3 regions of the Enterobacter cloacae complex sp. R_G8 genome follow, and region 2 is predicted to be linked to each of the others. Evidence: predicted binding sites of a transcription regulator. Region 2 holds the regulator's gene; each other region holds the start of a gene.
What was found. Region 2 encodes CRP, which controls carbon source genes, mostly activating them, when cyclic AMP is high. Its sites were predicted from a motif close to ATGTGANNNNNNTCACAT; they were not measured.
Positions count from the first base shown of each region.

Region 1: the regulator CRP is predicted to act here: its motif matches at 3,661-3,678, upstream of NQ842_RS17035 (ABC-F family ATPase).
Region 3: the regulator CRP is predicted to act here: its motif matches at 3,794-3,811, upstream of focA (formate transporter FocA).

Region 1 covers NZ_CP102246.1:3,587,045-3,594,759, forward strand. Annotated here, with positions in the region: gene NQ842_RS17030 (glycoside hydrolase family 31 protein) at 1-1,772, shown strand, start outside; gene NQ842_RS17035 (ABC-F family ATPase) at 1,960-3,555, opposite strand; gene ldtB (L,D-transpeptidase) at 3,777-4,697, shown strand; gene NQ842_RS17045 (GntR family transcriptional regulator) at 4,741-5,457, opposite strand; gene NQ842_RS17050 (PTS sugar transporter subunit IIC) at 5,473-6,795, opposite strand; gene NQ842_RS17055 (glycoside hydrolase family 1 protein) at 6,847-7,715, opposite strand, start outside.
Region 2 covers NZ_CP102246.1:619,894-627,608, reverse strand. Annotated here, with positions in the region: gene NQ842_RS02875 (hydrolase) at 1-464, shown strand, start outside; gene NQ842_RS02870 (YheU family protein) at 461-679, shown strand; gene NQ842_RS02865 (phosphoribulokinase) at 710-1,579, shown strand; gene NQ842_RS02860 (OsmC family protein) at 1,646-2,050, opposite strand; gene crp (cAMP-activated global transcriptional regulator CRP) at 2,361-2,993, shown strand; gene NQ842_RS02850 (YccS/YhfK family putative transporter) at 3,051-5,138, shown strand; gene NQ842_RS02845 (aspartate aminotransferase family protein) at 5,135-6,355, opposite strand; gene pabA (aminodeoxychorismate synthase component 2) at 6,442-7,005, opposite strand; gene NQ842_RS02835 (putative adenosine monophosphate-protein transferase Fic) at 7,036-7,620, opposite strand.
Region 3 covers NZ_CP102246.1:3,464,563-3,472,277, forward strand. Annotated here, with positions in the region: gene serC (3-phosphoserine/phosphohydroxythreonine transaminase) at 1-720, opposite strand, end outside; gene NQ842_RS16495 (DUF421 domain-containing protein) at 883-1,575, opposite strand; gene ycaO (30S ribosomal protein S12 methylthiotransferase accessory factor YcaO) at 1,703-3,463, shown strand; gene focA (formate transporter FocA) at 3,870-4,727, shown strand; gene pflB (formate C-acetyltransferase) at 4,779-7,061, shown strand; gene pflA (pyruvate formate lyase 1-activating protein) at 7,260-7,715, shown strand, end outside.

The DNA of each region.
Region 1 (7,715 bases), 2.0 Mb from region 2:
TGAGTTACGGCCTGTTCTACGACAACCTGAGCAGCTGCTGGCTGGATCTGGGCAACGAGATTGATAACTACCACACCGCCTACCGTCGCTGGCAGGCGGAAGCGGGTGATATCGATTATTACCTCTTTACCGGCAAACGGGTGCTGGACGTCACCAAAGCCTTTGTGCGCCTGACCGGGAAAACCCTGTTCGGGCCAAAGTGGAGCCTGGGCTACAGCGGGTCGACCATGCATTACACCGACGCGCCGGACGCACAGAACCAGCTGATGAACTTTATTCGTCTGTGCGAAGAGCATGCGATCCCGTGCGACTCGTTCCAGCTCTCGTCGGGTTATACCTCGATCAACGGCAAGCGCTACGTCTTTAACTGGAACTACGACAAAGTGCCGCAACCGAAGGTAATGACCCAGGCATTCCACGACGCGGGGCTGCGGCTGGCGGCAAACATCAAGCCGTGCCTGCTGCAGGACCACCCGCGCTACAGCGAAGTGGCGGAAAACGGCCTGTTCATTCGTGATTCAGAAACCGACGCGCCAGAACGCTCCAGCTTCTGGGATGACGAAGGTTCCCACCTCGACTTTACCAACCCGCAGACGGTGAAATGGTGGCAGGAAGGGGTCACCACGCAGCTGCTGGAGATGGGGATCGACTCCACCTGGAACGATAACAATGAGTACGAAGTGTGGGACGGCGAAGCGCGCTGTCATGGTTTTGGCAAGGAAATCGCCATCAAACACATCCGCCCGGTGATGCCGCTGCTGATGATGCGCGCCTCGCTGGAAGCGCAGCAGCGGTTTGCCCCGGAAAAGCGCCCGTATCTGATCTCCCGTTCCGGCTGCGCCGGGATGCAACGTTACGTTCAGACCTGGAGCGGCGATAACCGCACCAACTGGGAAACCCTGCGCTATAACATCCGCATGGGGCTGGGTATGAGCCTGTCCGGGCTGTTTAACGTTGGCCATGACGTCGGCGGTTTTTCTGGCGACAAACCCGACGCCGAGCTGTTTGTCCGCTGGGTGCAGAACGGCGTGATGCACCCGCGCTTTACCATTCACTCCTGGAATGACGATCACACGGTAAACGAGCCGTGGATGTATCCGGGCGTCACCCCCGCTATTCGCGGTGCCATTGAGCTGCGCTATCGTCTGCTGCCGTATCTCTACACCCTGCTCTGGCAGGCACATGCTGACGACGAACCGATGCTGCGCCCAACCTTCCTCGACCACGAACACGATGCGCAGACCTTTGAAGAGTGCGACGAGTTCCTGCTGGGCCGTGACCTGCTGGTGGCAAGCGTGGTGGAGGCCGGACAGCGCGAGCGCCGTCTCTGGCTGCCGGATAACGAAACCGGCTGGTACGATTTTTACACCCACGCGTGGTACGCGGGCGGGCAGTGGATCGCCCTGGATGCGCCGCTGGAAAAACTGCCGCTGCTGGTGCGCGCCGGGGCCGGTCTGCCGCTCAGCGAACGCATCACTCACGTCAGCGCGGAAAAAGACGACACCCGCGAGCTGAAGCTGTTCCCGGTCAAAGGCGTGGGCACCAGCAGCGGTCTGCTGTTTGAAGATGACGGTGAAAGCTGGGGCTATCAGAACGGCAATGCGCTGTGGGTGGAGTGGGAAATGGTGTGCGATGGGGCGACCATCAACCTGAAGGTCAATGCGCGCGGGGATTATCGTCCGGCGTGGAAAGCACTGAAGGTGTCATTACCGGCGGGGGAAAAACGTACGCTGCGGGTGAATGGTGTTGAAGGGAGTGAGTGGGTGGTGTAGTGCGGCCTGATGCCCTCACCCTAACCCTCTCCCACCGGGAGAGGGAATAAAAGCACTACATCTTTCCCTAAGTATTTCGCGCTGCAGGAAGGCGGCAAACCAGTGAATCCCCGGGAGCTTACATAAGTAAGTGACCGGGGTGAACAGGTGAAGCCAACGCATCTGCAGCGTGAAAGACGACGGGAAATTAGCTTTCGATACCTTTACTGCGCAGATAATCTTCATAGTTACCGGTGAAGTCCACCACGCGCTCTGGCGTAATTTCAATCACGCGGGTCGCCAGCGAGCTGACGAACTCACGGTCGTGAGAAACGAAGATCAGGGTGCCCTGATACATCTCCAGCGCCATGTTCAGCGATTCGATAGATTCCATATCCAGGTGGTTGGTGGGTTCGTCCATCACCAGAATGTTCGGTTTTTCCATCATCAGCTTGCCGAACAGCATACGGCCCTTCTCTCCACCGGAGAGCACTTTGGCAGGCTTCTTGATGTCGTCCTGGCTGAACAGCAGACGCCCCAGAATACTGCGCACCGCCTGCTCATCGTCCCCTTCCTGCTTCCACTGGCTCATCCAGTCGAAGACGGTCAGGTCGTTTTCAAATTCATACTCGTGATCCTGCGCGTAATAACCAATTTGCGCGTTTTCGGACCATTTCACGCTCCCGTTGTCCGGTTGCAGTTCGCCGACCAGGGTTTTCAGCATGGTGGATTTACCCACGCCGTTGGCACCCAGAATGGCGATCTTCTCGCCCACTTCCAGCAGCAGGTTGAAGTTTTTAAACAGCGGGCCTTCATCAAAACCTTTGGTAAGGGCTTCCACTTCCAGCGCGTTACGGAACAGTTTCTTGTCCTGCTCGAAACGGATGAACGGGTTCTGACGGCTTGAAGCTTTAACCTCTTCCAGCTTGATTTTGTCAATCTGGCGGGCACGCGATGTTGCCTGACGGGATTTAGAGGCGTTGGCGCTAAAGCGGCTGACGAAGGACTGCAGGTCCGCAATCTGCGCTTTCTTCTTGGCGTTATCCGCCAGCAGACGTTCACGCGCCTGGGTGGCCGCCGTCATGTATTCGTCGTAGTTGCCTGGGTAAACGCGCAGCTCACCGTAGTCCAGATCCGCCATGTGCGTACAGACCATGTTCAGGAAGTGACGGTCGTGCGAGATGATGATCATGGTGCTGTCACGGTCGTTGAGCGTCTGCTCCAGCCAGCGGATGGTGTCGATGTCCAGGTTGTTCGTCGGTTCATCGAGCAGCAGAATGTCCGGGTTAGAGAACAGCGCCTGCGCCAGCAACACACGCAGCTTCCAGCCGGGTGCCACTTCACTCATCGGGCCGTAATGCTGTTCGACCGGAATGCCTACGCCCAGCAGCAGCTCGCCCGCACGCGCTTCTGCAGAGTAACCGTCCATTTCGCCGTATTGCGTCTCCAGATCGGCCACTTTATAGCCATCTTCTTCGCTCATTTCGGCCAGCGCGTAAATACGATCGCGCTCCTGCTTCACTTCCCACAGCTCCGCGTGCCCCATGATCACGGTGTCGAGCACGGTGAACTCTTCAAAGGCAAACTGATCCTGACGCAGTTTACCGATGCGCTCGTTGGGATCGAGCGACACGTTGCCAAGCGTCGGCTCCAGGTCACCGCCGAGGATCTTCATAAAGGTGGATTTACCGCTACCGTTGGCACCAATCAGGCCGTAACGGTTGCCGCCGCCAAATTTGACGGAAATGTTTTCGAACAGCGGCTTACTGCCAAACTGCATAGTGACGTTGCTGGTAACTAACACGGGGAGATTCCTGCGAAAAGTGTGATAAACACAGCATTATGCCACAATTCCGAATTGAGATCCCGTGTTGCGACGCTCCGCTAAACTTTAACAAAATCGAAAAAAATGTGATTTCGTACACATCTGAATTCCCTGTTAGCGGGAATGCACATATAATGCGCTCCCATCACAGATTCAGACTTATCAACTCACGCCTGAATGGCTTAGATACCTCGCACAACATGAACATGAAATTAACAACGCTTTTTGCGGCGGCGTTAGCCGTAGTAGGTTTTTGCAAAACCGCTTCTGCGGTGACTTATCCGCTGCCGACAGACGGTAGCCGTCTGGTGGGTCAAAACCAGGTGGTGACGGTGCCTGAGGGTAACACCCAGCCGCTGGAGTATTTCGCAGCACAGTACCAGCTGGGCCTGTCTAACATGCTGGAAGCGAACCCGGGCGTTGACCCGTATCTGCCAAAAGCGGGTACCGTTCTCAACATCCCTCAGCAGCTGATCCTGCCGGATACCGTTCATGAAGGTATCGTCATCAACAGCGCGGAGATGCGTCTCTATTACTACCCGAAAGGCACCAACACGGTAATCGTGCTGCCAATCGGTATCGGTCAGCTGGGTAAAGATACCCCGCTGAACTGGACCACCAAAGTTGAACGTAAGAAAGCAGGCCCAACCTGGACCCCAACGGCGAAAATGCACGCGGAATACATCGCGGCAGGTGAACCGCTGCCAGCCGTGGTTCCGGCAGGCCCGGATAACCCAATGGGTCTGTACGCCCTGTACATCGGCCGCCTTTACGCCATCCACGGTACCAACGCTAACTTCGGTATCGGCCTGCGCGTCAGCCACGGCTGCGTGCGTCTGCGTAACGACGACATCAAATTCCTGTTCGAAAACGTGCCGGTCGGTACACGCGTCCAGTTCATCAACGAACCGGTTAAAGCGACCTCTGAGCCGGATGGCAGCCGTTACATTGAAGTGCACAACCCGCTGTCCACCAGCGAAGACCAGATCAACAATAACGAAATCGTTCCGATCACCCTGAACAGCGCGGTGCAGTCCGTGACCTCTCAGCCGGACGTGGAAACGACTATCGTTGACCAGGCTGTGCAGAACCGTTCCGGTATGCCGGTGCGTCTGAACTAATCGCGACGCAGCGAAAAAAGCGGGCTTCGATGCCCGCTTTTTTTTATCCATTATTCACGATCACAATCCCGCCGTGGTCGTAACGATAATGACAGTGCGCATACTCCAGCGGCGTGCCGTCTTCCAGATAGATCACCTGCTCCACCTCCAGCACCGGGTCGCTCTCCTCGCAGACCAGATGCTGCATATCCAGCGCATTCGGCTTTAGCGCCCGCACCACGCGGTACGATCCCATAATTTTCAGCCCCAGCGTCTCCTGCACATAGCGAAACACCGAGCTTTCAAGATGGCTTTTGTTCAGGCCGGGCACCAGATTAAGCGGCATTACGGTCGCGTCCAGCGACATGGGTTCACCGTTAAGCAAACGCAGACGAATGAAGTCATAGACCGGCGTATCGGCATTGATCATCAGCGAGGCTTGCTCTTTGTCGTTCGGGAAGCGCAGTTCAAAATGCACCACCTGGCTCGTTACCGTGCCCAGATGCTCCCAGGTTTTGGTCGCGCCAAAGTAGTCGCTGCCGGAGAGATCCCACTGCGACAGCTGAAGAAAGTTTTTGCGGATGAACGTCCCCTGCCCCTGACGGGTATACACCAGCCCTTCGACGATCAGCTGACGCATGGCCTGCTGAATGGTCATCCGGCTGGTATTGAACTCCGCCGCCAGCGCGAACTGGTCCGGCAGCGGTTCATTGGCGGCATACTGCTGGCTGATGATGCGTTTTTTGATTTCACGCGCTATGGTGATGTACTTCGCCGCCATCGTCCTTCCTTCTGTTTAATGTTCTATCCCACTGTTTTTCAACGCCACTCGCTCGGCAATTTTGAGGAAAGGCAGGTAGAAGAATACACCAAATACGATGATTGCCAACTGCACCACCACCGCCCGCCAGTCCCCCGCCGTCGCCAGCCAGGCACTCAGAATTGGCGGCGTAGTCCACGGGATCATCACCACGCAGCGCGACATTAATCCCAGCGTGGTGCAGAGCCAGGCGAAGTAAATGCCGATGGCGGGCAACAGGACAAACGGGATCATTAAAGGCAGGTTAAACACAATCGGCAGGCCGAAAATCACCGGCTCGTTGATGTTGAACAGACCCGGCGCCAGCGACAGACGTGCCACCTGTTTCGCCGATTGTTGCCGCGAGAAGATAAAGATGGCGATCAGCAGTGAAAGGGTGCTACCGGTACCGCCTACCATGCCAAAGGTCGGCACGAAAATGTTGTTGATGATATGCGGGATCGGCTGGCCGTTGGCAAAGGCCAGCATGTTCTCATTGGTGTTAATCAACAGGAACGGCTCCAGCACCACGCTGTTGACTACCGACTGATGAATACCCAGCGTGAAGAGGAAGTTACCGAAGCTGTAGATAAAAATCGTCCCCGGCAGGCTGGTATTGATGAGCCGCAGCGGCTGCTGGATAAAGGTGGTGATCAGGTGAATCAGATCCGTATGCAATACGTTCGCCAGCAGCGCGGCCAGAACGGCAAACAGTGAGAGCGTCAGGATGGTCGGGATCAGTGCGGTAAAAGATTTACTGACCGCCGGCGGCACGTTTTCCCCCAGTGATATTTGCAGCGCCTTAAGCCGCGAGATGGCGATAAACAGCTCCGTCGAGAGCAAGCCAATCAGCACCCCGGCGAAAATCCCGGTCGAACCAATGTTGGCGAAGGTCAGCACCTGGGTGACATTCACCGTAGTGTCGCTGCCGACGGGCGTGAGCTGCAGACGCATCGGCATCATGATAATAAAGCTGCTGACAGCGATAACCACTGCCGAGACCGGATTGTCGAAATCCTTGTTGCGCGCCAGCGACCAGGCAATCATCGGCGCCAGCAGCAGCGCGGCGATGTTCAGCGTGCCGTTGATAATCGCCTCGCCCCACACCTTAAACTGCACGAGCGTGTCGCCGTCAAAAATCCATGGGAACACCACATTGTTCACCAGTACCGCCAGTCCGGCGAGGATGAAAATCGGCATCACCGTGGCGAAGGCATCGCGCAGGGAGCGAAGATGCACCTGGTTTGCCAGGCGCGCCGAGAACTCAACAAATTTATCGACAAAGGACTGCATATGCGGTGTGATTTTTGTTTCAGACATAGCGGATAGTTCCCATCAATCAGTCACAAAAACGGCCCGGCAGCGTACGGCTTACATCTCGCGTCCGTTGGTATGGATAACCTGTTTTAACCACGCGTAGCTCTTCTTCGGCACGCGTTTCAGGTCCTTCAGGTCGTGGTTTTCACGGTTGACATAGACCACGCCGTAGCGCTTACGCATGTCGCCCTGGGAGCTCAGAATGTCGATCAGCCCCCAGCCGAGATAGCCCATCACCTCTGCGCCATCCTCGAATATGGCGGCTTTCATGGCCTCGATATGCGCCCGGTGATAGTCGATGCGGTAGGTATCCTCAATCGGGTTCACGCCATCCCAGGATTCAATCACGCCAATGCCGTTTTCAATCGGGAACACCGGCATGCGCCAGTCGTTGGCGTAGCGGGTGATGATGGTGCGAAAACCGAGCGGATCGATCTGCCAGTTCCATTCGGTGGCTTTCAGGTACGGGTTATTTTTATCGCCGTACAGCAGGTAATCGTTCACCGGGGTTCCCTGCGGAATGGCATCGCTGTCCAGCGTTTTACTGGCGTAGTAGCTGAAGGCCATAAAGTCGTTTTGGGTTCTTGCGAACAGGGCCAGATCCTCGGCACGGTAGATATCGCCAAATCCTTCCTGCTCCACCACCGCCATCACTGCCGGGCTATAGCCCTGGCCGGCAAAGACGCGCAGCAGGTTCTGGTTGAGGAATTCGTCATACTGCTGGGCACAGAAGATATCGCGTGGTTTGCAGGTGGCCGGATAAACCAGCTGGTGCGCCAGCATACCGCCCATCAGCTGACCTGGCCGGGTCTGATGCAGGTACTCGGTCAGCGTCATATGCGCCACCATGGTGTGATGCTGCAACTCGTACAGCTCGCGCAGGGTTTTCTCGCCTTTCATGTAGCCGGAAATGCGGAATGCTT
Region 2 (7,715 bases):
AGTGCAGCTACCACATGGAGAAAGGCTTTTCCCGGGTCTATCAGCGCTACCTGCTCAACCTGCTGAAAGCCAATGCGGCGCGCAAGCTGAAGGCCTATCCGGATACCCTTCCGGTGAGCCTGCGTCAGTTGAAAAAGGTCCGCCGCATTCGTGAGTTCGACGACCTGATCACCGCCAAAATTCATGGGTTCGCCGATGCCATTGACTACTATCGTCAGTGCAGCGCCATGCCGCTGCTCAGCAAGATCACTCAGCCGACGCTGATCATTCACGCGAAAGATGACCCGTTTATGGATCATCACTCCATCCCTGCACAGGAATTTCTGCCCGACAACGTTCACTATCAGCTGACCGAGCACGGCGGCCACGTGGGGTTTGTCGGCGGAACGCTGCGTCGCCCGAAAATGTGGCTGGAGACGCGCATTCCTGACTGGTTAACCCCTTACCTGGACGGTGCAACATGATTATCCCCTGGCAGGATCTGGCGCCCGAAACGCTCGATAATCTGATTGAAAGCTTTGTCTTGCGTGAAGGCACCGATTATGGTGAACATGAACGCTCGCTTGAGCAAAAGGTCAACGATGTTAAACGCCAGCTTAAAAGCGGCGACGTGGTGCTGGTGTGGTCTGAACTGCATGAGACGGTCAATATCATGCCCCGCAACGCGTTTCACGGCTGATCTTTCAACCTTTCCAGTCAGGGAGTTGCTATGTCTGCCAGACATCCGGTTATTGCCGTTACGGGGTCGAGTGGTGCGGGAACCACCACCACCAGCCTCGCGTTTCGCAAGATTTTCGCCCAGTTGAATCTCCGTGCGGCGGAGGTCGAAGGCGACAGCTTTCACCGCTATACGCGCCCGGAGATGGACATGGCCATCCGCAAAGCGCGCGATTTGGGCAAACACATCAGCTACTTCGGCCCGGAGGCCAATGACTTCGGCCTGCTGGAGCAAACGTTTCAGGAGTACGGCCTAAGCGGCAAAGGCCAGTCCCGCAAATATCTGCACACCTACGACGAAGCCGTTCCCTGGAACCAGGTCCCGGGCACCTTTACTCCCTGGCAGCCGCTGCCGGAACCTACCGACGTGCTGTTTTACGAAGGATTGCACGGCGGCGTGGTGACGCCGCATCACGACGTGGCGCGACATGTGGATCTGCTGGTCGGCGTGGTGCCAATCGTTAACCTGGAGTGGATCCAGAAGCTGACGCGAGACATCAGCGAGCGCGGCCATTCGCGTGAGGCGGTGATGGATTCGGTTGTGCGCTCAATGGAAGATTACATCAATTATCTGACACCACAGTTTTCCCGCACCCACATCAACTTCCAGCGTGTGCCGACGGTGGACACCTCTAACCCGTTCGCGGCCAAAAGTATCCCGTCGCTGGATGAGAGCTTTGTGGTGATCCATTTCCGTAATCTCGACGGCATCGATTACCCCTGGCTGCTGGCGATGCTGCAGGGTTCGTTTATTTCTCACATGAATACGTTAGTGGTGCCCGGCGGAAAAATGGGGTTGGCGATGGAGCTGATCATGACGCCGCTGGTGCAGCGGTTGATGGAAGGGAAACAGATCGCATAATCATATTCCCTCTCCCAGTGGGAGAGGGTTAGGGTGAGGGCATCAACACGCGTGATGCCCCATCAATCACGCCTCGATCACTTCATACGAATGGGTAATTTTTACCGCCTTCTCCAGCATCAATGCCACAGAGCAGTATTTCTCCGCTGACAGATCGACCGCGCGTGAAACGGCCGCATCTTTTAGTTCTTTCCCGGTGACAATAAAGTGCAGGTTGATGTGGGTGAACAGGCGTGGCGCCTCTTCGCGACGTTCAGACGTGAGCTTAACTTCGCAATCCGTCACATCATGACGGCCCTTTTGCAGAATCGACACCACGTCAATCGCGCTGCATCCCCCAGCCGCCATCAGCACCATCTCCATTGGGCTGGGTGCTTTATCGCCGGAGTTACCGTCCATCAAAATCTGGTGTCCTGAAGCGGACTCGCCCAGGAACGTTAAACCTTCTACCCATTTCACGCGCGCTTGCATATTCATTAACTCCAACGTTGCATTTTTGGTGACAGATTACGCGTGCGTTACATTTCTCGCAATGGAAGGCGACCTGCGTCATGCTGAAGCGAGACACCAGGAGACACGCGGCGAAAGCTATGCTAAAACACTCTGGATGCTACAGTAATACATTGACGTTACACATGTATGCAGAGGACATCAAACTTTACTGGCTGCGAAACGTTACGACAGCCGACTTCCCAGGTATGGGTAAGAATTCGATTGCAACCCCAGAGTCCGGATGCATCTTATGACTCTGGTGACAGCTTATAACAGAGGATAACAGCGCATGGTGCTTGGCAAACCGCAAACAGACCCGACTCTCGAATGGTTCTTGTCTCATTGCCACATTCATAAGTACCCATCGAAGAGCACGCTGATTCACCAGGGTGAAAAAGCGGAAACGTTGTATTACATCGTCAAAGGCTCGGTGGCAGTGCTGATCAAAGATGAAGAAGGGAAAGAGATGATCCTTTCTTATCTGAACCAGGGCGATTTCATCGGTGAACTGGGCCTGTTTGAAGAAGGCCAGGAACGTAGCGCCTGGGTTCGTGCAAAGACAGCATGTGAAGTGGCTGAAATTTCCTACAAGAAATTCCGTCAGTTGATTCAGGTTAATCCTGACATCCTGATGCGTCTTTCTTCGCAGATGGCTCGCCGTCTGCAGGTCACATCAGAGAAAGTGGGTAACCTCGCCTTCCTGGACGTGACCGGCCGTATCGCGCAAACGCTGCTGAACCTGGCGAAACAGCCAGACGCCATGACTCACCCTGACGGCATGCAAATTAAAATTACCCGCCAGGAAATTGGTCAGATCGTCGGTTGCTCCCGTGAAACAGTGGGCCGTATCCTGAAAATGCTGGAAGATCAGAACCTGATCTCCGCCCACGGTAAAACCATCGTGGTTTACGGAACCCGTTAATCCCGATAAAACGGCGTGCCATCGCAAGGTGTCACGCCGTTTTTGTCTCTACTCCTCATGTGGCGCAGGCTGATTTATCACCCGGAAGTTAACTACGCACTGCGACAAACGCTGGTGTTGTGCCTTCCTGTGGCCGTGGGCCTGATCCTTGGACATCTTCAACAAGGGCTGCTGTTCTCTCTCGTACCTGCCTGCTGCAATATTGCCGGTCTCGACACCCCGCATAAGCGTTTTTTCAAACGACTGATTATTGGCGGTTCGCTGTTTGCCGGGTGTAGCCTCGCCGTGCAACTGTTGCTGGCCCGCGATATTCCGCTGCCGCTGATCCTGAGCGTGCTGGCGATGACGCTGGGGGTGACCGCCGAAATCAGTTCGCTGCACGCGCGTTTACTGCCCGCCTCACTCATTGCGGCCATCTTTACCCTCAGTCTCGCAGGTAACATGCCGGTATGGGAACCGCTGCTGATCTACGCCCTCGGTACGCTATGGTATGGCCTGTTTAACTGGTTCTGGTTCTGGCTGTGGCGGGAACAGCCGCTGCGTGAATCCCTGAGCCTGCTCTATGTCCAGCTCGCAGAGTACTGCGAAGCCAAATACACGCTGCTGACTCAGCATACCGACCCGGAAAAATCGCTGCCGCCGCTGCTGACGCGCCAGCAGAAGGTGGTGGATCTGATAAGCCAGTGCTACCAGCAACTGCACATGCTGGCCGCCAACAAGAACCACGAATACAAACGGCTGCTGCGCACCTTCCAGGTGGGGCTGGATCTGCAGGAGCATATCTCTGTGAGCCTGCACCACCCGCAGGAGGTGCAAAAGCTGGTGGAGCGCAGCCATGCCGAAGCGGTGATCCGCTGGAACGCGCAGACCGTGTCCGCACGTCTGCGGGTACTGGCCGACGACATTCTTTATCACCGCTATCCCACCCGCTTTAACATGGACAAGCAACTCGGCGCACTGGAGAAGATCGCCCGCCAGCACGAGGATAACCCGGTGGGTCAGTTTGCCGCCTGGCACTTCAGCCGTATTGCCCGCGTGCTGCGTACCCAGCGCCCGCTCTATCCTCGTGACCTGATGGCGGATAAGCAAAAGCGCCTGCCGCTGCTGCCTGCACTTAAAAGCTATCTCTCGTTTAAATCTTCCGCCCTGCGCAACGCCGCCCGGATTAGCGTGATGCTGAGCATCGCCAGCCTGATGGGCATGGCGCTCCATCTGCCCAAACCCTACTGGATATTAATGACGGTACTGTTTGTCACCCAGAACGGCTACGGCGCCACGCGGGTGCGTATTCTGCACCGGGCGGGCGGAACCATGGCGGGGTTGATTATCGCGGGCGTAACGCTGCACTTCCACGTGCCAGAAGGCTATACGCTGGCAGGCATGCTATTGATTACCCTGGTGAGCTACCTGATCATCCGCAAGAACTACGGCTGGGCGATGGTGGGCTTTACGGTCACGGCGGTATACACCCTGCAGTTGCTTACGCTCAATGGCGAACAATTTATTGTCGCCAGGCTTATCGATACACTGATTGGCTGCCTGATTGCCTTTGGCGGAATGGTCTGGCTGTGGCCACAATGGCAAAGCGGCCTGCTCAGGCAGAACGCCCACGACGCGCTGGAGGCCGACCAGCAGGCTATCCGCCTGATCCTGAGCGACGATCCGCAGCCCTCCCCGCTGGCGTATCAGCGGATGAAGGTCAACCAGGCGCATAACGCCCTGTTCAACTCGCTGAATCAGGCGATGCAGGAGCCCGGCTTTAACTCGCACTATCTGGCGGATATGAAGCTCTGGGTGACGCACAGCCAGTTCATCGTCGAACATATCAACGCGATGACCACGCTGGCGCGTGAACATACCATGCTGACACCGGACCTGGCGCAGCGCTATTTGCAGTCGTGTGAGATTGCCCTGCAGCGGTGTCAGCAGCGCCTGGAGTATGACGCACCGGGTGAATCGGGGGATTCGAACATTCTGGAAGCGCCGGAAACGCTCACCCACGGGCCAATGAGCACCCTGGAGCAGCATCTGCAGCGTATTCTGGGGCATCTGAACACCATGCACACCATTTCGTCGGTGGCATGGCGTCAGCGTCCGCATCACGGCATCTGGTTAACGCGGCGGTTAAAGCGAACCGAATATTAGCCTTTAACGATCTTCGCCACCGCCGCGGCAAAGCGGGTTAATCCATCTTCAATATCGTTCTCTTCGACCACCAGCGACGGCGCAAAGCGCATCACGTCCGGGCCAGCGTTGAGCACCATCACCCCTTCGTGAGCAGCGGCGTGCAGGAAATCGCGTGCGCGGCCTTTGTACTGCGGCTTCAGCTCTGCACCAATCAGCAGTCCCATACCACGGATCTCGCTGAAGACATCGTACGTTTCGTCGATCTGCTGCAGATGTTTCACGAACAGCTCGCGCTTCGCCTGAACGCCGCTTAACACCTCCGGCGTATTGATGATATCAAACGCCGCACCGGCGATGGCGCAGGCCAGCGGGTTTCCGCCGTAGGTGGAGCCGTGAGAGCCAACGTGGAAGGCGGAGGCGATCTCCTGGGTGGTGAGCACCGCGCTGACCGGGAAGCCGCCGCCGAGCGCTTTGGCGCTGGTCAGAATATCCGGCGTCACGCCGTAGTGCATGTAGGCGAACAGGGAGCCTGTACGCCCCATCCCGCTCTGGACCTCATCAAACACCAGCAGCGCCTGATGCTGATCGCACAGCGCGCGCAGCCCTTTGAGGAATTCCGGCGTTGCCGCCGTCACGCCGCCTTCCCCCTGAATCGGCTCAACCACGACCGCGCAGGTATGGTCATCCATCACTGCTTTCACCGCATGCAGATCGTTAAACGGTACATGAATGATATCGGCGGGTTTCGGACCAAAACCGTCGGAATACTTCGGCTGGCCGCCAACGGAAACGGTAAACAGCGAACGACCGTGGAAAGCGTTATGGAAAGCGATGATTTTGGTTTTGTACGGGCTGTGGCGCGTTGAGGCGTAGTAACGCGCCAGCTTGAAGGCGGTTTCGTTGGCTTCCGTACCGGAGTTCATAAACAGCACGCGCTCGGCGAAAGTCGCGTCAATGATCTTACGCCCCAGGCGCAACGCCGGTTCGTTGGTAAACACGTTGCTGGTGTGCCACAGGGTTTCGCCCTGGGTTTTCAGCGCCTCGACCAGTGCAGGATGGCAATGCCCCAGCGCCGTCACCGCAATCCCCCCGGCGAAATCCACGTACTCTTTCCCCTGCTGATCCCAGACGCGGCTGCCTTTTCCCTTTACCGGGATAAACTCGGCCGGTGCATAAATCGGCAGAATGACTTCATCGAATGTCGCGCGGGTAATTGCAGATTGTTCAGTTGCCATGTCATGACCATCCATTTTATGTCACAGTGATTGTGAAAATATAATCACAAAATATGCATAAAAAATCACAACAAGGCAACAGATATTCAGCGATTGAGGAAATTAGCCAGCAGCTGGTGTCCCTGTTCGCTGAGAATACTCTCCGGGTGGAACTGCACCCCTTCGAGATCCCATTCACGATGGCGAATGCCCATGATCTCCTGCGTCTCGCTCCAGGCGGTCACCTCAAAGCAGTCGGGCAGCGTCGGCGGGTCAATCACCAGAGAGTGGTAGCGCGTGACGGTTAACGGGTTATTTAACCCACTAAACACGCCCGTGCCGGTGTGGGTAACCGGTGAGGTTTTACCGTGCATCACCCTGGCAGCACGGACGATGGTGGCGCCAAACACCTGCCCGATGGCCTGATGGCCAAGGCAGACGCCAAGGATCGGCAGCCTGCCGGCGTAGTGGCGGATCACATCCAGAGAGATGCCCGATTCCGATGGAGTACACGGCCCCGGCGAGATAACGATTTTCTTTGGGGCCAGCGCGTCAATCCCGGTCAGGCTGATGTCGTCGTTACGGCGGACAACCACCTCTGCACCCAGCTCACAAAAATACTGGTAAAGGTTCCAGGTGAAGGAATCGTAGTTATCAATCAGCAGAATCATGGCGGCTCCCGAAAAAAATGCCGCCCTATTCTACTCAGATTCCCGCGCTTCGCTCACTACTTTGGCAAAGATAGCGTTCAGGGCGGACAAATCTCCCGTTGCGCCGCTCTGGTTAGCCGCGACCCACTGCTCAGGATCGATATCGCGCCAGTCCAGCAGGTAACCCGCATGGATCGCCAGCTGTTCAAAGAAAACGCGCTGCGCAATGCCATTACCACTCGCAAAAGGATGCAGCATATTGATTTCACAATAGTAATGGCTTATCCGCTCGATAAACTCCTCTTTCTGAAGACCCACCAGGTACCGGTCGCTTTCCAGTGCCGACATCAATTCATTGCCCATCTTCTCAATGTATTCGAAATGGCAAAAAGGGATGTCCCCTTTGAAAATATCGTCCGTACGGTATTCACCTGCCCGTTTCATCTCTCTGCGATACAGATGGCGGTGAATAAGGCACAGATGGGGCAACCCAGGCGCTGAAGGCCCAAGTTCCAGTGTCTCAATCTGGGGATCTGAAGGGCCATGACCCTTTTCAAGGAGACAACTGGCCTGAAAATTGACGTTACGCTGCTGCTCCCAGAGACGGGATTTTTGCTTATCGGTGAGTTTTTTCACTTAACGCCTCCCTGAATATGTCCGTTTGCCAAAGTATAAGCAGCAAAACGCGCTTTCGCAGGGAGGGCTACCAACACGGGCGAGACACGCCCGTG
Region 3 (7,715 bases), 2.1 Mb from region 2:
GGTGTTGAACATGGAGTCGTTATCGTTCAGCACGGTGTAATCGAGAATCGACGGGCAGGATTTATGCGCTTTACCCAGCAGATCGTCACGCACGATGACGATAGTCAGTCCTGCAGGGCCGATATTTTTCTGCGCACCCGCATAGATGACACCGTAGCGGCTGACGTCAATCGGCGCAGAGAGAATGGTAGAGGAGAAGTCAGCGGTAACCACCACGTCTTTACCGAAGTTCGGCGTCTCGTCGATGGCAATCCCGTCGATGGTTTCGTTCGGGCAGTAGTGCAGATACGCGGCGTTGTCAGAGAGCTGCCACTCGCTCATCGGCTTCACGGCACGAAGGCCATCAACGGTTACTTTGGCGTCGATGACGTTTGGCGTGCAATATTTATGCGCCTCTTTCACCGCGCTGGCAGCCCAGTAGCCAGCGTCAACATAGTCTGCCGTGGTTTTGTCGCCCAGAATATTCAGCGGTACGCCAGCAAACTGGCCGCGTCCACCACCGTGGCAGAACAATACTTTGTAGTTCGAAGGAATGTTCAGCAGATCGCGAAAATCCTTTTCTGCCTCTTCCGCCACCTGAATAAATTCTTTACCACGGTGGCTGATTTCCATCACCGACGTACCCAGACCGTTCCAGTCACAAAGTTCCTGTTGAGCCTGTTTAAGCACGTCTGCCGGTAACATTGCCGGACCTGAACTGAAATTAAAGACTTGAGCCATTTCCCCTCACCACGCTAAAAGCCATAAGTTATAACTGTGGATATCGGTTTTATCATTCAGTGACACGCGCCGCAATGTCTAAAACTTATGACCGGTGAAATGTGCCCGTCGTCACACAATACAATCTGCCGCCTCGCTGTCACAAAACCGACAAAATGGCTGTCAGATAAGGCGTTTAGCCCGGCTAACCTTCGTCCATTCCGGATTTGTACAGCGGGGGCATAATTGATGATCGCCTACCTGCATGGAGACGACATGGCTGCATCTTACACAGGCATACTCGCCGGACTCCGGCACTGTCTTAAACCGTTCGACCAACATATCCGGCAGAATACACAACCCCGGCTTCACTTCGTCGTCGGGATAGTAATACACACTGATTTGCCCATTGGTTTCCATTATCGCCAGACGCACCTGCCCAAGCTGTTCCACGCTATTCAGACGCAGCTCCATGAAGAACTCAAATTCGGTCATATTGGCGCTTTGGACATTTTCCCAGGCCAACTGTCCATCCTCAACGATAACGACAGGCTTCCCTTCAAGCATGTCTTCCAGCTTTTCGCTTTTCGACATCAGCCACATGACCAGCCGGTAAAGCAGCGCCAGCGTGACGAAGACAATAAACACCGGCACCATTGGTACATCATCATAAAAAGCGACATCCCCCGCCGCTGAGCCCAGCGTCAGAATGATCAACACTTCAAACAGCGACATCTGCCGCACACCGCGCCGACCAGTGATTTTAAGAAACAGAAAGACCAGGACGAAGGTATACAGGCTACGCAGCGCCACTTCGCCTAAAAATTCGGGTGGGACTTTATCAAACGCCATCCTCTGGAGATCGAATGCTTTCATTTTTCTATGCCTTAACAGTCAGTTACTGACAGTAAGCATAGCCCAGTCTTTTATTTTCGCCGGAGATAGCACCTGTCACGCAAAACCCGTATCATTGCGCGCTTTACGTACGATAAAAGTGAACGCCATGACTCAAACGTTTATCCCCGGCAAAGACGCCGCTCTGGAAGATTCCATCGCTCGCTTCCAGCAGAAACTGACCGACCTGGGCTTTAATATCGAAGAAGCCTCCTGGCTCAATCCAGTGCCTCACGTCTGGTCCGTGCATATTCGCGATAAAGACTGTGCACTGTGCTTTACCAACGGTAAAGGCGCGACGAAAAAAGCGGCGCTGGCTTCTGCGCTGGGTGAGTATTTTGAACGTCTGTCGACCAACTACTTCTTCGCCGATTTCTGGCTGGGTGAAACCATCGCTAACGGCCCGTTCGTTCACTATCCCAATGAAAAATGGTTCCCGCTGACCGAAGACGATGAACTGCCGGAAGGTATTCTCGATGCGCGCCTGCGTGCGTTCTACGATCCGGAAAATGAACTGACCGCCAGCATGCTGATCGATCTGCAATCGGGTAATGAAGAGCGTGGGATCTGCGCCCTGCCGTTCACCCGTCAGTCTGATGAACAGACCGTTTACATCCCGATGAACATTGTCGGTAACCTGTATGTGTCTAACGGCATGTCCGCCGGTAACACCCGCAATGAAGCGCGTGTGCAGGGGCTGTCAGAAGTGTTTGAGCGCCACATTAAAAACCGCATCATTGCTGAATCCATCAGTCTGCCTGAAATTCCGGCCGACGTGCTGGCGCGCTATCCGGGCGTGGTGGAATCCATTGCTAAGCTGGAGGCAGAAGGCTTCCCTATCTTTGCGTATGATGGCTCGCTGGGCGGTAAATATCCGGTTATCTGCGTTGTGCTGTTTAACCCGACGAACGGCACCTGCTTCGCCTCCTTCGGCGCGCATCCTGACTTTGGCGTGGCGCTGGAGCGTACCGTCACCGAGTTGCTGCAGGGCCGTAGCCTGAAAGATCTCGATGTATTTACTCCACCAACCTTTGACGACGAAGAAGTGGCCGAGCATACCAACCTCGAAACCCACTTCATCGACTCCAGCGGTTTGATCTCCTGGGACATGTTCAAGCAGGACGCAGACTATCCATTCGTCGACTGGAGCTTTGCCGGTACGACCGAAGAAGAGTTCGCTACCCTGATGGCCATCTTCAACGCGGAAGATAAAGAAGTCTACATTGCTGACTACGAACACCTGGATGTTTACGCCTGCCGTATTCTGGTGCCGGGCATGTCCGATATCTATCCGGCTGAAGATCTGTGGCTGGCGAACAACAGCATGGGTGCGCACCTGCGTGAAACGCTGCTGGCCCTGCCGGGCAGCGAGTGGGAAAAAGAGGATTATCTGAACCTGATCGCCCAGCTGGACGACGAAGGCCATGATGACTTCACGCGCGTACGTGAGCTAATGGGTCTGGCTACCGGCAAAGACAACGGCTGGTATACCCTGCGCATCGGCGAGCTGAAAGCGATGCTGGCGCTGGCTGGTGGCGATCTGGATCAGGCCCTGGCCTGGACCGAGTGGACCATGGAATTCAACCAGTCAGTGTTCTCTGCCGAGCGCACCAACTACTACCGCTGCCTGCAAACCCTCCTGCTTCTTGCGCAGGAAGAGGATCGTGAGCCACTGCAGTACCTGAACGCCTTCGTGCGCATGTACGGTGCCGAGGCGGTAGAAGCCGCCAGCGCGGCCCTGAGCGGCGAAGCGCCATTCTACGGACTGCAGGCGGTAGACAGCGATCTGAAAGCCTTCCCTGCGCATCAGTCGCTGTTGAAGGCCTATGAAAAACTGCAGAAAGCAAAAGCCGCTTACTGGTCAAAATAAGCGCATATAACATTATCAGCAGTAGGCGTATTTAATCGTCTGGGCTATATTACGGGGCAATTTCATTGCCCCGTTTTTTATTTTTTTCGGCAATGAACGTTGAATGTAATAATAAAGTTAAATATGGGTAAATATAATAATATTTACCCGGGCTTTACTGTTACTTTTTATGGCAAATACTCCATATTAATTAACTGTTCCAGAGGTGGCCGACCGAAAAAATTCAACTCTTTTCATAACTTTTAAAATTTATTTTTATACGGATAATCAAAAACTTACACCGCATTTGTCGTAAAACCATACACACTGCGGGCCTATAAGCCAGGCGAGATATGATCTATATCAATTTCTCTTCTATAATGCTTTGTTAGTATCTCGTCGCCGACTTAATAAAGAGAGAGTTAGTGTGAAAGCTGACAACCCTTTTGATCTTTTACTCCCTGCTGCGATGGCCAAAGTTGCCGAAGAAGCGGGTGTCTATAAAGCAACGAAACACCCGATGAAGACGTTCTATCTGGCGATCACGGCCGGTGTGTTCATCTCAATCGCGTTCGTCTTCTACATCACTGCCACCACCGGTACTGCCGCGATGCCTTACGGCATGGCCAAACTGATTGGCGGCATTTGCTTCTCACTGGGTCTGATTCTGTGCGTTATCTGCGGCGCCGACCTCTTCACCTCAACGGTGCTGATTGTCGTAGCAAAAGCCAGCGGAAGAATTACCTGGGGTCAACTGGCGCGCAACTGGCTTAACGTCTATGTTGGTAACCTGATTGGCTGTCTGCTCTTTGTTTTGTTGATGTGGCTCTCTGGCGAGTATATGACCGCCAACGGCGGCTGGGGACTGAACGTCCTGCAGACCGCGGACCACAAAATGCACCACACATTTATCGAAGCGGTTGCACTTGGCATCCTCGCGAACCTGATGGTCTGTCTGGCGGTATGGATGAGCTACTCTGGTCGTAGCCTGATGGACAAAGCCATGATTATGGTTCTGCCGGTTGCGATGTTTGTTGCCAGCGGCTTCGAGCACAGTATTGCGAACATGTTTATGATCCCAATGGGTATTGTAATCCGCAACTTTGCGAGCCCGGAGTTCTGGACTGCAGTTGGTTCAACCCCGGAAAGTTTCTCTCACCTGACTATTATGAATTTCATTACTGATAACCTGATCCCTGTCACTATCGGGAACATTATCGGTGGGGGTCTGTTAGTTGGGTTGACATACTGGGTCATTTACCTGCGTGGCGACGATCATCATTGATGGTTATCTCAGGCAGTAAATAAAAAATCCACTTAAGAAGGTAGGTGTTACATGTCCGAGCTTAATGAAAAGTTAGCCACAGCCTGGGAAGGTTTTGCGAAAGGTGACTGGCAGAATGAAGTAAACGTACGTGACTTCATTCAGAAAAACTATACCCCGTATGAAGGTGACGAATCCTTCCTGGCTGGCGCAACTGACGCGACAACCAAGCTGTGGGACAGCGTAATGGAAGGCGTAAAACTGGAAAACCGCACTCACGCGCCAGTTGATTTTGACACCTCCGTTGCTTCCACCATCACTTCTCACGATGCTGGCTACATCAACAAAGCCCTTGAGAAAATCGTTGGTCTGCAGACTGAAGCACCACTGAAACGTGCGATCATCCCGTTCGGTGGTATCAAAATGGTTGAAGGTTCCTGCAAAGCGTACAACCGCGAGCTGGACCCAATGCTGAAAAAAATCTTCACCGAATACCGCAAAACCCACAACCAGGGTGTATTCGATGTTTACACCAAAGACATTCTGAACTGCCGTAAATCTGGCGTTCTGACTGGCCTGCCAGATGCCTACGGCCGTGGTCGTATCATCGGTGACTACCGTCGCGTTGCGCTGTACGGTATCGACTTCCTGATGAAAGACAAATACGCGCAGTTCGTTTCCCTGCAGTCCGATCTGGAAAACGGCGTAAACCTGGAAGCGACTATCCGTCTGCGTGAAGAGATCGCTGAACAGCACCGTGCGCTGGGTCAGATCAAAGAGATGGCTGCTAAATATGGCTGCGATATCTCTGGTCCTGCAACTAACGCTCAGGAAGCTATCCAGTGGACCTACTTCGGCTACCTGGCCGCCGTTAAGTCTCAGAACGGTGCAGCAATGTCCTTCGGTCGCGTATCCACCTTCCTGGATGCGTACATCGAACGTGACCTGAAAGCAGGTAAAATCACCGAGCAAGACGCTCAGGAAATGATTGACCACCTGGTCATGAAACTGCGTATGGTTCGCTTCCTGCGTACTCCTGAGTATGATGAACTGTTCTCTGGTGACCCAATCTGGGCAACCGAATCTATCGGTGGTATGGGCGTAGATGGCCGTACTCTGGTTACCAAAAACAGCTTCCGCTTCCTGAACACCCTGTACACCATGGGTCCTTCTCCGGAGCCAAACATCACCGTTCTGTGGTCTGAAAAACTGCCTCTGAACTTCAAGAAATTCGCCGCTAAAGTGTCCATCGACACCTCTTCTCTGCAGTATGAGAACGATGACCTGATGCGTCCGGACTTCAACAACGACGACTACGCTATCGCATGCTGCGTAAGCCCAATGGTTGTTGGTAAACAAATGCAGTTCTTCGGTGCGCGTGCAAACCTGGCGAAAACCATGCTATACGCTATCAACGGCGGCGTTGATGAAAAACTGAAAATGCAGGTTGGTCCTAAGTCTGAACCAATCAAAGGCGATGTGCTGAACTATGACGAAGTCATGGAACGCATGGATCACTTCATGGACTGGCTGGCGAAACAGTACGTTACTGCACTGAACGTTATCCACTACATGCACGACAAATACAGCTATGAAGCTTCGCTGATGGCGCTGCATGACCGTGACGTTATCCGTACCATGGCGTGTGGTATCGCAGGTCTGTCCGTTGCTGCTGACTCCCTGTCTGCAATCAAATATGCGAAAGTTAAACCAATTCGTGACGAAGACGGTCTGGCTATCGACTTCGAAATCGAAGGCGAATACCCGCAGTTTGGTAACAACGACGCTCGCGTTGATGACATGGCGGTTGACCTGGTTGAACGTTTCATGAAGAAAATTCAGAAACTGACCACTTACCGTAACGCTATCCCGACTCAGTCTGTTCTGACCATCACCTCTAACGTTGTGTATGGTAAGAAAACCGGTAACACCCCAGACGGTCGTCGTGCTGGCGCGCCATTTGGCCCAGGTGCTAACCCAATGCACGGTCGTGACCAGAAAGGTGCTGTTGCCTCTCTGACTTCCGTTGCAAAACTGCCGTTTGCTTACGCGAAAGATGGTATCTCTTACACCTTCTCTATCGTGCCAAACGCGCTGGGTAAAGACGACGAAGTGCGTAAAACCAACCTCGCGGGTCTGATGGATGGTTACTTCCACCACGAAGCGTCCATCGAAGGTGGTCAGCACCTGAACGTGAACGTCATGAACCGTGAAATGCTGCTCGACGCGATGGAACACCCTGAGAAATATCCTCAGCTGACCATCCGTGTATCTGGCTACGCAGTACGTTTTAACTCCCTGACGAAAGAACAGCAGCAGGACGTTATCACCCGTACTTTCACTCAGTCCATGTAACTGGAATTGACTGAAATCACGCGTTAAAAAGCGTACAATAAAGGCTCCACGTCAGTGGGGCCTTTTTCTTCCCCACCCCAGTCTCTTTTGGCCGCTATCTATACTGAATGGATAACAGCCAAAACAGACTCGACATAGCCTTTGAGCTGTGCATCTACACAGGCCCCTGGATGGGCCAAATTCGGAGATATCACCGCAATGTCAATTATTGGTCGCATTCACTCCTTTGAATCCTGTGGCACTGTTGATGGCCCGGGCATCCGTTTTATCACCTTTTTCCAGGGCTGCCTGATGCGCTGCCTGTACTGCCACAACCGTGACACATGGGATACGCACGGCGGCAAAGAAGTGACCGTTGAAGATCTGATGAAAGAGGTGGTGACTTACCGCCACTTTATGAATGCGTCCGGCGGGGGCGTCACCGCATCCGGTGGTGAAGCCATTCTTCAGGCGGAATTTGTGCGCGACTGGTTCCGTGCCTGCCACAAAGAGGGCATACACACCTGCCTCGACACGAACGGGTTTGTGCGCCGCTACGATCCGGTCATCGATGAATTGCTTGAAGTCACCGATCTGGTCATGCTCGATCTCAAACAGATGAATGATGAGATCCACCAGAATCTGGTTGGTGTGTCCAATCACCGTACGCTGGAG